Regions from separate parts of the Exiguobacterium sp. UBA3491 genome, predicted to be linked through region 1. Evidence: riboswitches for the same ligand, from Rfam matches in the RefSeq annotation. Region 1 holds a riboswitch; each other region holds the start of a gene.

Region 1 (4,247 bases):
CGTTGAACAAGGCAAACGGGTTTATCCGCGTCATCGAGTCGGAAACTTCTATGTCATCCAGTCAGGCTGGACACCTGTTTATCTTCCTGTATCCGCTGTGACGATCACGTCCGATAAACGGGTCGTTAAAAAGAATAATACGAATACGCGTGGTGAAAAGCTGATCCAAGCAGCAGTCCAACATATCGGCACACCATACACATGGGGTTCGCAAGATGCCGTGAATGGTGGTTTTGACTGTTCCGGTTTGATTCACTACGCGACGAACAAGGCTGGAAAATACGGTGGTCGGACGAACGTTCGTGGCTACTGGTACGGTGCTTTCTTTACGAATCGCCGGACGAGCATCTCAAGTGGTAAACGCTCAGATATCGTCTTCTTCCAGAACACCTATACAGACGGTCCATCGCATATTGGAATCATGCTCGACAACGAACACTTCATCCATGCGGGTGGTTCACAGCTGCAAATCAATTCAATCTATGAACCGCGTTGGCAGGAGCATTTCCTCGGCTTTAAATCGATGTAATAAAAAAGACGAATCCGTCGGTTTCGACGGGTTCGTCTCTTCTTATCGCAACACGTCAGAAAGTCATCTCGACGTATTTCGCCACTTGTCGGTCCATCAAGTATAATTCGATCTGTTCACGATAGGCTTTATAGTGGTCGGATGCGATATGCGCTTCAAGCGCTTCTTCGTCCCGATACACTTCATACAGCATGAATTGATGCTCATCCTCGATCGATTGGTGCAAGGAATAACGTAAGCATCCTTCTTCTTTTTGTGAAGCATGATAAACCGTTTGTAAAATCGGGAAGACTTGATCCGCAAGTCCAGCTTTGATGGTAAGTACAGCGTTGACGACGATTTCTCCCATGTTTCATTATCCCCTTTCGTGATTACCTGTATATGTACCCATTTTCACGAAAAGACACACGTCAAAGGAGCTTGAAGATGCAAACTCAACTTTTTGAAGCACTTGAACAATTCGAACCCACGATGATCGCGTTACGTCGTGATTTTCATCGACATCCGGAACTCTCTTTCCAGGAAGTCCGCACACCAGAACGAATTGCAAACTTTTACGCGGAGCAGGGCATCCCTTATCAAACAGCCGTCGGAGGTCGTGGTGTCGTCGCGACGATTGAAGGTAAACAGCCTGGTCCGACGATTGCTGTCCGCGCAGATTTTGACGCATTACCACTTCAGGAAGAGACAACGCTTGCTTTCCGGTCGATCCATCCTGGTATCATGCATGCTTGCGGGCATGATGGTCACACGGCAATGGTGATGGCCCTGGCTGCTACGCTCTATCCGTTACGCGATCAATTGCAAGGAACGATTCGAATCATCCACCAGCATGGCGAAGAGGTCTTTCCCGGTGGAGCAATTCAAATGATTGAAGCCGGCGTCCTCGAAGGGGTCGATGCAATTTTTGCGACACATCTCGAAAATGATTTACCGGTTGGCACGATTGGGTTCCGGGAAGGACATACATTGTGTGCGATCGACGAATTCGAAATCATCGTCCATGGTCAAGGTGGTCATGCCCAGGCACCGCATAAAACAAAAGATGCTCTCGTCGCTGGAGCGCAACTCGTCTGCAACTTACAGCATCTCGTCAGTCGACGGGTCGATCCGTTTGAGCCTGCTGTTCTTGCAATTGGTTCTTTCCATGCGGGAACGGCTCCGAACATCGTCACGGGTGAAGCACGCATCGTCGGTGAAATTCGGACGTTCAATGAGACATTGCGGCATCAGCTCCGGCAAGAAGTCGATCTTGTCGCCAAAACGACATGTGCCGGCATCGGTGCTACCTATTCAATCGACTTCACGACTGGTTATCCAGCACTCTGGAATCATCCGGACGAGACAAAACTTGTTCAGGAAGCCGCTTCTTTCTTACCGGAAGCATCCGTCCGGGCACTCACACCAATGATGGCTGCGGATGACTTCGCGCATTATCTAACACATGTCCCGGGAAGTTATTTCTTTACTGGCTCCGGATATACGGACGGTCGCGTCAACTATCCACAGCATCATCCGCAGTACGAAATCAACGAACAGGCGTTGTTGATTGGTGCGAAGACACTCGGAGCGACGGTTTTACGTGCCTTGAAACCTAAGGATTGACTTTATTTCTGTGTGAATGGTATCATCACAACAATGATAACGAATGACATCAACTTCATATACCCTTATCAAGAGTGGACCGAGAGATCTGGATCGATGACGTCCCAGCAACCTGCGCATAGCAAGGTGCTACGACCAGCAAAGCGAAAGCTTTGGTTGATAAAAAGCGGCGACTCCTTTTGCAACCAAGCGAAGGAGTCGTTTTCGTTTTCTCGCTGTCAGACATACAATGGGGATTTCCCACGGAGAGGAAGAGACAGATGGAAAAAGCAACATTTGCAGGTGGATGTTTTTGGTGCATGGTGACACCGTTTGAAGAATTACCAGGAATCGAGGGAATCGTATCAGGTTACATGGGCGGACACGTCGACAATCCGACATACGAGCAAGTCAAGACAGGAACGACGGGACATCTCGAAGTCGTCCAAATCACGTTTGACCCGAGCCTGTTCCCGTACGAGCGTCTGCTCGAACTCTACTGGCCACAAACGGATCCGACGGATGCAGAAGGTCAATTCCAAGATCGCGGCACGCAGTACGCGCCAGCAATCTTCTATCATACGGATGCGCAGCATGAAGCTGCGATTACTTCTCGTGACGCTCTTGCTGCAAGCAACCGTTTCAAACAACCAATCGTGACGCGGATCGATGCTGCTTCTGAATTTTATCCGGCGGAAGAGTACCACCAAGACTTCCATAAGAAAAATCCAGAACACTATAAAAAAGATCGTGCTGCTTCTGGTCGCGATGCTTTCATCGAACAGGAATGGAAAGATACGACGACGGTCTGATTCAAAAAAATGTATATAAAAACAGGTCAGTAAACGTTGGTTTGCTGACCTGTTTCATTGTTATGGAAAAAGTAAGTCATGAAACACGTTCTACTTGATCCTTTGCCTGTTGTTCCGGTGCCACGACTTGATACCGTTTCAAGACGAAGATGCCACACACCATGACAGCGAGACCGATGAGCTGACCAAACGATAAGTCGATTTGTGGCAAACCGAACCAACCGAACGTATCAACAGCAAGGGCAAAGCTCAACTGCGAAATCAACACGACAGAAATCGCGACGGACGGACCAAGCAATTGAATCCCGCGCATGACACAAAAGACGACACCGACACCCACGAGTCCACCGAACCAGTAGAGTGGTGACACGTTTTGAATCTGTCCGATCGTTCCACCACGAAACAGGACATACGTGATGCTTGCTCCGATGAAGCCGACGAAGAAAACCAGCGTCGTCGTTGCCCATGCGCCGAATGCATTACTCATCCGAGCATTCAATACCGTCTGCAAACTGATTAACATTCCAGCCAATACGGCACACACAATGCCTATTATCATGTTCGTTCCTCCTTACTCATAGCTGTTACCGTTCGCTTTCTCGCGAATCCGTTCCAAATCGACGATGATGATCTTGCCACGTCGTCGAACAAGAATCTCTTCCTCACACAACTTCGTGATGATCCGGTTGAGATGACGATAACTTGTTCCAAGCCAGTCAGCGACGTCATGTAGATTCGACGTCCGCATCTCCTGATAAAACAAACTGTCACTAGCTTCGGACGCAATCGATAATAAGTAGCCTGCAAATCGCTCCTCGACCGTATAGAGTACGTGGTGCGACGCTGATTTCGAATCGGCATACCACTTCGCTGTAATTGTTCTTAGTAAAAATTGCAGAAAGACATTCGTCGTATTGTGCTCGCGTAAAATCGTATACGGCACGCTCAACACATCGACATCGGTCACCGCCTCAACTGTATTCAACACTTCTCGTTCATTGATGAACTCGGCGTCACCAATCACTGTCAGTGGTGTTTTGAATCGTAAAATCCGTTGTTTTCCTTCTGATGAAGCAGCAGAAATCTTGACCTTGCCTGCGACGATGAAGTACATCCGGTCGATTGTCGCACCGGTCGTACAGAGGAGTTCTCCTTTTCGGAAGGTTTCTTCACGCAACCAAGCGCGCGTCTCTTTCGTTAAAATCGTATCCAGTCCATATTGTTGGATGACGGTTTCCATGTTCGTTCCCTCCCTTTAGGCAAGTGAGAAAATCGCAACTCCTGCAAGCATGAGACCCACACCAACCCACTGACCACGATTT
Region 2 (4,247 bases), on a different contig from region 1:
ATGGCTTGATACGGATGAGAAGTACGATGAAGTCATTGACGAGATCGAAGCCAATCCGTATATCAGCATCCAGGTATTACAACTGATCAATTCTCCGGGAGTGGGATTACGCAATACGGTTAGTTCCGTTCGTCAAGCGATCTCACTACTTGGCTTTGCTCAACTTAAAAGCTGGATTTCGTTGATTGTCTTACGTGAAATGAAGCTCGCAAGTCCTTATGAATGGTCGAATGAGTTGCTGCGATCTTCCTTACATTGCGCAAAGCTCTGTGAGTTGTTTGCAACAGAAACAAGGACGCTGCAACAAGAGAGTGCCTATATGATCGGCTTGTTATCGCATATCGATGCGTTATTGTCCGTTGATATTGACGACATCATCGATCAATTGCCAATCGAGGAATCCTTGAAGATTGTCCTCCAAGGAAAAGACCATCCGTTCCGGGATTGTCTAGTGCTTGCGATCAGCGCAGATCGCGGTGATTTCGAACAGTTCGAATTGCTCAGTCAACGGTTAGGTGTATCACTTCCGCGAGCATATGCGTTACTGACGGAAAGTCAGGAGTGGCTTATGCAAAAAGAGATGCATCTTCAAGAAGAGACAGATGCCATTCTATAAAAAAAAGAGCCCTGAGGCTCTTTTTTTTATAGACATGGACCTGCTGACTTGATCGCATCCGTCGCACTTTCGAAACGAAGGAAATTATGTTGGAATTTCTCAGCAAGCGAACGCGCTTGTGTGTTGTATTCGTCAGGATTTGACCAGACGCGTACCGGATTGAGTAATTCACTTGGAACACCAGGAACTTCAAGTGGCATATGAAGTCCGAAGATTGGGTGCTCTTCTGTTGGAATCGTTGCAAGTGTTCCGTTGACGGCAGCGTTGACCATCGTCCGTGTATACGATAGCTTCATTCGACTACCTGTCCCGTAAGCACCGCCTGTCCAGCCTGTGTTGACGAGATAAACGGTCACACCGTGACGATCAATCAGTTCTCCGAGCATCGTCGCATACTTTTCAGGTATCAGTGGAAGAAATGGTGAACCGAAGCATGTCGAGAACGTTGCTTCCGGTTCCGTGATACCACGCTCTGTTCCAGCAAGTTTTGATGTATAACCTGATAGGAAATGATACATCGCTTGTTCTTTCGTCAACTTACTGATCGGAGGCAAGACGCCATACGCATCAGCCGTCAAGAAGACAATCGTCTTCGGATGACCAGCCCGTGATGGGACAGCGATGTTATCGATCGCTGTGATCGGATAAGCAGCACGTGTATTTTCAGTCAACGATGTGTCATCGTAATCAGGATGACGAGATTCATCGAGCACGACGTTTTCAAGGACAGTTCCGAAACGGATCGCATCAAAAATTTGCGGTTCTTTTTCGCGTGACAGATTGACCGTCTTCGCATAACATCCACCTTCAATGTTGAAGACGCCGTCATGCGACCAACCATGCTCATCGTCACCGATCAATTGACGGCTATCGTCTGCTGACAGGGTGGTCTTACCAGTACCGGATAGACCGAAGAACAAGGCGACGTCGCCTTCGTGTCCGACGTTTGCTGAACAGTGCATCGAAAGGACATTTTCTTGTGGTAAGAGGTAGTTCATGACGGAAAAAATCGATTTTTTGATTTCGCCCGCATATTCGGTTCCGCCGATCAAGACGATCCGGTGTTCAAACGACATGGCGATGAATGTCTCGGAATTCGTTCCGTCAACGGTAGGATCTGCTTTGAAATGTGGCGCGTAGACGACCGTGAACGGTTCGAAGGCAGCCACTTCAGGATACTCGCGTAAAAAGAGTTGTTTGGCAAACAGGTTATGCCAAGCGTATTGTGTGAGCACACGAACCGGAAGGGTGAAGTGCGTATCTGCCCCAGCAGCAGCTTCTGTGTAGTAGAGCTGATCGGCTTCGTTCATGTAACGAAGAACCTTTTGTAACAATTGTTCAAATTTGTCTCCATCCATCGGTTGGTTAACATGACCCCAATCAATGTGAGACTCGCAGGAAGAATCACGGACGATGAACTTATCTTTTGGTGAACGACCTGTAAATTTCCCCGTTTCTACAGATAGTGCGCCGTTCTCAGTAAGGACACCTTCTTCGTTTCGAATCGCATGTTCGACAAGTTCAGCAACAGATAGTTGTTTGAACACATGCTCTTTCTTGAGTAGTTCTTCGATATTCAGGACCGTCATCGGCATCCTGACCCCACCTTTCCCCTACGTTGGTTTTGGCTCACTGAATTTAGTATGACACATTTATTATATATGACATACTAAAGAGAGCGCAATCATTTTCTGGTGCTGATTTCTATTTATCTGGAAACGCTTTCAGCATTAATAGTTTAACATCTCTTTTAAAAAGTTTCGACTAGAATTTGAAACCTTGCTTGACAGAGTAGGTACAACTTTATATCATGTAATTCGTAACGGATACTCTTATTCTGAGCAGGTGGAGGGAACAAGGCCCGAAGAAACCCGGCAACCGTCCTACATTAATTCATATATTAATGAGGGAAAAGGTGCTCTCCTGAAGCGAAGTAAACACTTCGAACGATAAGAGGGTAAAGGAAGAACGCACAACCTTTCCCTGACCATTTTTTGGACTTGGAAAGGTTTTTTTCATTTTACCGTCCCACTCAACTAGGGGAAATGAGTACACCGTCAAATTCTTTTTTGGGAGGGTCATACATGACAAACCTTAATCGCCGACTATTCACGTCGGAGTCAGTCACTGAAGGTCATCCAGATAAAATCTGTGACCAAATTTCGGATTCAATCCTCGATGCGATTCTTGCAGCGGATCCAAACGCACGTGTTGCGGCAGAAACTTCTGTTACAACAGGTCTCGTTCTCGTTGCAGGTGAGATCACGACATCCACTTACGTCGACATTCCAAAAGTCGTTCGTGAAACGATTCGTGAAATCGGCTACACACGCGCGAAATACGGTTTCGATGCGGATACATGTGCTGTATTGACATCGATCGATGAGCAATCAGCAGATATCGCTCTTGGTGTCGACCAAGCGCTTGAAGCACGTGAAGGTAGCATGTCTGATGCAGAAATCGATGCAATCGGTGCAGGAGACCAAGGTCTTATGTTCGGTTACGCAACGAAAGAAACACCAGAACTCATGCCACTTCCAATTTCGCTTTCGCACCGTCTCGCACGCCGTTTGGCAGAAGTGCGTAAAAACGGTCAACTCGACTACCTTCGTCCGGACGGAAAAACACAAGTCACGGTCGAATACAACGAGAACAACGAGCCGGTTCGTGTCGATACGATCGTCATCTCGACACAACATGCGGAAGAAGTTACGCTTGAGCAAATCCAAGCTGATTTAAAAGAACACGTCATCACACCAGTCATCCCGGCTGAATACATCGACGCAGCAACGAAATTCTTCATCAACCCAACTGGTCGTTTCGTCATTGGCGGACCACAAGGAGATGCTGGATTGACTGGTCGTAAGATCATCGTTGATACGTATGGTGGATACGCACGCCACGGCGGTGGAGCATTCTCAGGTAAAGATCCAACAAAAGTCGACCGTTCAGCTGCATACGCAGCACGTTACGTCGCGAAGAACCTCGTTGCTGCAGGTCTTGCAGACAAAGCAGAAGTTCAACTCGCTTACGCAATCGGTGTCGCACACCCAGTATCAATCGCGGTTGATACATTCGGCACAGGAAAACTTCCTGAAGCACAACTCGTCGAATTGGTTGCTGAAAACTTCGATCTTCGTCCGGCTGGAATCATCAACATGCTTGATCTCCGTCGTCCGATCTATCGTCAAACAGCTGCATACGGTCACTTCGGTCGTACAGATGTTGAGCTTCCATGGGAGCAAACAGATAAAGCAGCAGTTCTTGAAGAACAAGCAAAACGTTTCGCATAATCAAAAAGTCCGGAAATCCTACTTGGGTTTTCGGGCTTTTTTGTTTCCGCGGAACTTTGCAGGAAACGAATGTTTTTTCTAGAAAAGGGTAAAAGTACATGAGTCGATTTGTATGAGTATAAAGGGGGGTTCCGATTATGGAAATACGCGAAGCTATTCCAGCTGATGCAGGACGTATTCATGACATTGCTATCACATCTTGGTTGGATACGTATGAAGAAATCTATTCCGAAAGTTCGAAAGCGCATTTCGTGCAGGAGGCGTATCCGCAAGAAGAAGTCGTTCGTGCGATCCTGACAGCGGAAGAAGCACGGGGAGAGTATTTTTATGTCGGAATC
Region 3 (4,247 bases), on a different contig from region 1:
TCCATGCTCATGGAGGAATAGAATGGGTTAAAATAAAAGAGAATTCATCACATCTGACCGTATGTCAGAAAGAGGGGGAGAAAGGATGGCTCAAAAGAATAAAAAGCTATCAAAGGGAGCTTGGCTTAGTATTAGTGCCTTGTTGGTCACGCAAGCAGTTAGCCTATTTTTCAGTGCACGAAAATCAGGACGTAACCCGTGGGTATGGGGAGGCGCGGGACTCCTTCAGTTTCCACTTCCAGCAATCGCGTATTTGATTTTAGAACGACAAGCGAAGCAGAAAAAATAATGAAACAGGTCCGATCACCATGATCGGACCTGTCGTTGGTTAAGAAGAGATTTTTTCCTGTTGAGCAACTGATTTCTTCGGACGTGGGAAACCAAAGATGATGGCAATCGATCCACAGACGAAGAGCAGGAACGGATAGAACAGATACGGAATCAGTTCCGGTGAAGCCGTCTTCGTCAACTCTGCTGCGATCAAGAGTTGTGCCCCATACGGAATGATACCTTGAATCCCACAAGAGAAGATATCAAGAATACTCGCTGATTTCTTGCGATCGATTTCATACGTATCGGCGATTTCAGCCGCGAGTGGTCCAGCGACAAGAATCGAGATCGTATTGTTCGCCGTTGCGAGGTTCGTTGCACTGACGAGTGCCGCCATACTGAATTCGGCACCGCGACGCTGTGAAATCTTGCGCGTCAACGTCTCCTTCAAGTAGGCGATTCCACCGTTGAACGTAATCAAACTGACGAGACCACCCATGAGGAGCGTCAAGATTGAAATCTCTGCCATGCCCATCATTCCTTTTGACATCGAAAGGACGAACCCACTTAAACCGAAGCTACCGTCAATCATACCGATGATGCCAGTGAGCAATGTACCACCGACGAGAACGAGGATGACGTTAACACCAAATAGTGCAAGGACGATGACGGCGAGATATGGAATCAATTTGTAGAACTCGAATGCTTTAGCCGTTACCGCATCGCCAGAACCAGAAACGAATGCGAGTAAGATGACCGTCAAGATGGCAGCCGGGAGAACGATCATGAAGTTCGTCCGGAATTTATCACGCATGTTCGTTTTTTGCGTTCGAACGGCAGCGATCGTCGTATCTGAGATGAACGACAAGTTATCGCCGAACATCGAACCCCCAACGACTGACGCTGCTGCGATTGCGACGTTGATGCCTGTTGCTTCATGAATACCGAAGGCGATCGGTGCGAGTGCAGCAATCGTTCCAGTCGAAGTTCCCATTGCCATCGAGATGAAGGCAGCGATGACGAACAGACCGCTCATCAGGAGTGACGGAGGTAGGAACGTTAAGGCAGCATTGACGGTCGCATCAATGGCGCCGATTGCTTCTGCCGTTCCAGAGAACGTACCGGCTAATAAGAAGATGAAGACCATAATCATGATATCGGGATTTCCGGCACCGGTTGCGATTCGTTCAACCGTTTGATTAATCGATCCTTTCGTCGTGATTGCAGCAAAGATCAGCGCGATCAAAGCAGCGATAAGAATCGGGAATTTGTAAAAGTCGTCATAGAAGATGCCGGCTCCGATGAAGAGGACCAGAAATACGACGAGGGGAAGCAGTGCCCATTTGTTAGGCGTGATCATTTCATTCATTGTTGACACCTCGTTTCTCAAAGATACAAAAAAAGACCCCTTCGCAAGAAAGAAGGAGGTCTTTATGAAATAAAGACGCTCTTCTTATCTCTCAAGCTTTCGCTTGCTGGATTTGGCACAGTACGAATCAAATCGTCCGCTGCCGAAACATCATTGGGCCAGTCCCTCCGTTTCTCGCGATAAAAAGAAGTCATTCAATTGTTGTAAAACACGTTTCTTACCGTACCGCATTGAGTAACGCGTGTCAACTGTACTTTACTGAAGTGCCTGTTCTAACGTCTGGACGTTTTCTTCCATCAACTTAAAATACGAGCTGTTTTGCTGCGATTTCGTCACCGACTCGAGGTTATGGATCGTCACGGATTTAGCTCCGATTTCTTTTTGGATGACACGCGCAACCTTTGGTGAAACCGTTTCTTCGAACGCGACGTATTTCAAATCATGCATCCGCGCTTCTTTCACTAAAGCAGCCAGTTGCTTTTGTGAGGGTTCATCGGAAGGGGAAATTCCGGCGATTGGAAGCTGCGTGAAACCATATCGTTCGGCGAGGTAACCGTAAGCTGCATGTGTGACGAGAAGTTCTTTTTTTGATCCGTCAGCGACGGCTTGCTTGAACTCTTTATCGAGTGCGTCAGCCTGCTGATCGAACGCTTTCAGGTTTTTTTCGAATGTTGCTTTGTCTTTTGGTACTTCTTTTGATAAGGCGACTGTGATAGAACGTGCCATTGCTTTGGCGTTGACAGGATCAAGCCAGACGTGTGGATCGTATTTTCCATGATCGTGTCCTTCCTCTTCGTGCGCCTGCTCATCTTCTGTATGTCCCTCTTCTTCATGTGCGTGAAGCGTAGCATCCGATTCCAGCAAAGTGCCATCCTTACTCGTCTCGATGAACCGGACGTCCGTGCCTTTTAGACTCTCTTGGATTTTTTTTGAATAGGGTTCAAGTGTCGTACCCGTCAAAAGGAAAAGGTCACCTTTGGCAATCTCAGTGAGTTGCTTTGACGTCGGTTCATAGGAGTGCGGATCTGCTCCAGGTGGGACGATCATCTTGACGTTGACTTGATTACCACCGATTTCACGGGCAATGGCAGCTGTTGCGAACGTCGATGTATAGATTTCCGTCTTTTTATCATCTGAAGTCGATGAATCGGTGTTTGATCCACAAGCTGCGAGGATACTTGCGCTCGCGAATGCGACCGTTAAAGCAGGAATGATTTTTTTCATTATATGTTACCTCCGTTATTAAAACGTAATTATTCCGATTTGGACTTTTTCACTATAGCGGAACGTTTGAGAAGCGTCAAGTACGAATACCGAGACGTTCGACTTCTTTTAAAACGGGGTAAAAGGATAATAAAGTGAAGGAATTGGTACGTCTTTTGGAGGTGATCAAGTGAAACGTGAAACTGCATGGCTAATGGGGGGAGCTGCACTACTAACGACGGCAGCTGCGGGAGCAAGTATCTGGAACAATTACGGTGCATTACTTCGATGGACTGAACCCGCCTTGCCAATCACAGAAAAACAACTCGCATCGCGGACACTCACTTACAAACAAGTGGGAGACCGTACCTTACAACTCGATCTCTATTATCCGCCGGGGGAAGGACCGTTTCCGGTCGCGATCTACGCGCACGGTGGCGCATTCGTTCGTGGAGAGCGCGAGGATCTGTTCTGTTTTAGCCCGATCGTTGATCGCCTGCTTGAACTTGGGGTTGCTGTTTGTAGTATCGATTATCGTCTGTTTGAAGAAGGCAGTTATTTTCCGGATAATCTCGAAGATGTACGGGATGCCTTATGCTTTTTGAACAAAGAAGCAGAAGATCTTCGCATTTTAAGAGGACGGATGATGGTATGGGGAGACTCAGCCGGAGCTGCACTCATGCTGACGACGGCACTTGCCCCATCTGCTTTCGTTGGTGAGCGAGATGAACGACACATGCCATTGATTAGTGGTGTCATTGCCTTATATCCACCGACGAATTTTTTATTGTTTACTTTCATTCAGACCTGGATCGCTCACATTAAGTTTTATAAAGGTGGACGGGAAGAATGGCGCAAGCTCATGACCCACGTTTCACCTGTGACGCATCTCTCGTCAGACGCCCCACCGATCATGCTCCTGCATGGCAAAAAAGATCCAATCGTTCCGTTTTCCCAAGCTCTTCACTTCGTTGAAAAAGGAGCCGATGTCGGAGCTGATGTCCGTTTGTTTTCTTTTCCGAACGGTACCCACTCACTTGCTAGTTTTGCACAGACCGAAAATCCATTGAAAATTGAACGACTTCTCGAACGAATTGAACGCTTCACTTGTCAGGTGTTGTTATTGCCACCGCGACAACTTCCCGATGAAAAACATGATACAATCAGTCATATTTCTTGAATGAAGGAGACAGAGACATGACTGAAATTTGTTTAGTGCGACATGGTCAGACGGATTGGAACTTAAATGAGCGAATCCAAGGAAGAGAAGATATCCCGTTGAATGCAACAGGAAAAAGACAAGCGGAACTCAGCGCCGCTTATCTAGCCAATGAAAAGTGGGATGTCTTGCTAGCAAGTCCGTTGTCCCGCGCTGTTGAAACAGCTGAAATCATCGGACGTGCGG

Evidence for each region. Region 1 has a riboswitch for S-adenosylmethionine ahead of msrA (peptide-methionine (S)-S-oxide reductase MsrA). Riboswitches for the same ligand answer to the same signal wherever they lie in the genome.
Region 2: it holds a riboswitch for S-adenosylmethionine, as region 1 does, so the genes downstream of both, metK (methionine adenosyltransferase) here and msrA (peptide-methionine (S)-S-oxide reductase MsrA) in region 1, are expected to answer to the same signal.
Region 3: it holds a riboswitch for S-adenosylmethionine, as region 1 does, so the genes downstream of both, B4F99_RS09540 (Na+/H+ antiporter NhaC family protein) here and msrA (peptide-methionine (S)-S-oxide reductase MsrA) in region 1, are expected to answer to the same signal.

The regions. Positions count from the first base shown of each region.
Region 1 is NZ_DFQK01000015.1:40,438-44,684, forward strand. Features, by position in the region: gene B4F99_RS05120 (C40 family peptidase) at 1-529, shown strand, start outside; gene B4F99_RS05125 (putative quinol monooxygenase) at 585-878, opposite strand; gene B4F99_RS05130 (M20 metallopeptidase family protein) at 956-2,134, shown strand; SAM riboswitch class I at 2,197-2,300, shown strand; gene msrA (peptide-methionine (S)-S-oxide reductase MsrA) at 2,395-2,925, shown strand; gene B4F99_RS05140 (DMT family transporter) at 3,002-3,484, opposite strand; gene B4F99_RS05145 (Crp/Fnr family transcriptional regulator) at 3,497-4,165, opposite strand; gene B4F99_RS05150 (DMT family transporter) at 4,181-4,247, opposite strand, start outside.
Region 2 is NZ_DFQK01000028.1:173,197-177,443, forward strand. Features, by position in the region: gene B4F99_RS10680 (EAL and HDOD domain-containing protein) at 1-616, shown strand, start outside; gene pckA (phosphoenolpyruvate carboxykinase (ATP)) at 643-2,211, opposite strand; SAM riboswitch class I at 2,446-2,572, shown strand; gene metK (methionine adenosyltransferase) at 2,701-3,909, shown strand; gene B4F99_RS10695 (GNAT family N-acetyltransferase) at 4,047-4,247, shown strand, end outside.
Region 3 is NZ_DFQK01000026.1:4,651-8,897, reverse strand. Features, by position in the region: gene B4F99_RS09545 (hypothetical protein) at 86-289, shown strand; gene B4F99_RS09540 (Na+/H+ antiporter NhaC family protein) at 329-1,639, opposite strand; SAM riboswitch class I at 1,721-1,825, opposite strand; gene B4F99_RS09535 (metal ABC transporter solute-binding protein, Zn/Mn family) at 1,895-2,863, opposite strand; gene B4F99_RS09530 (alpha/beta hydrolase) at 3,033-4,022, shown strand; gene B4F99_RS09525 (histidine phosphatase family protein) at 4,040-4,247, shown strand, end outside.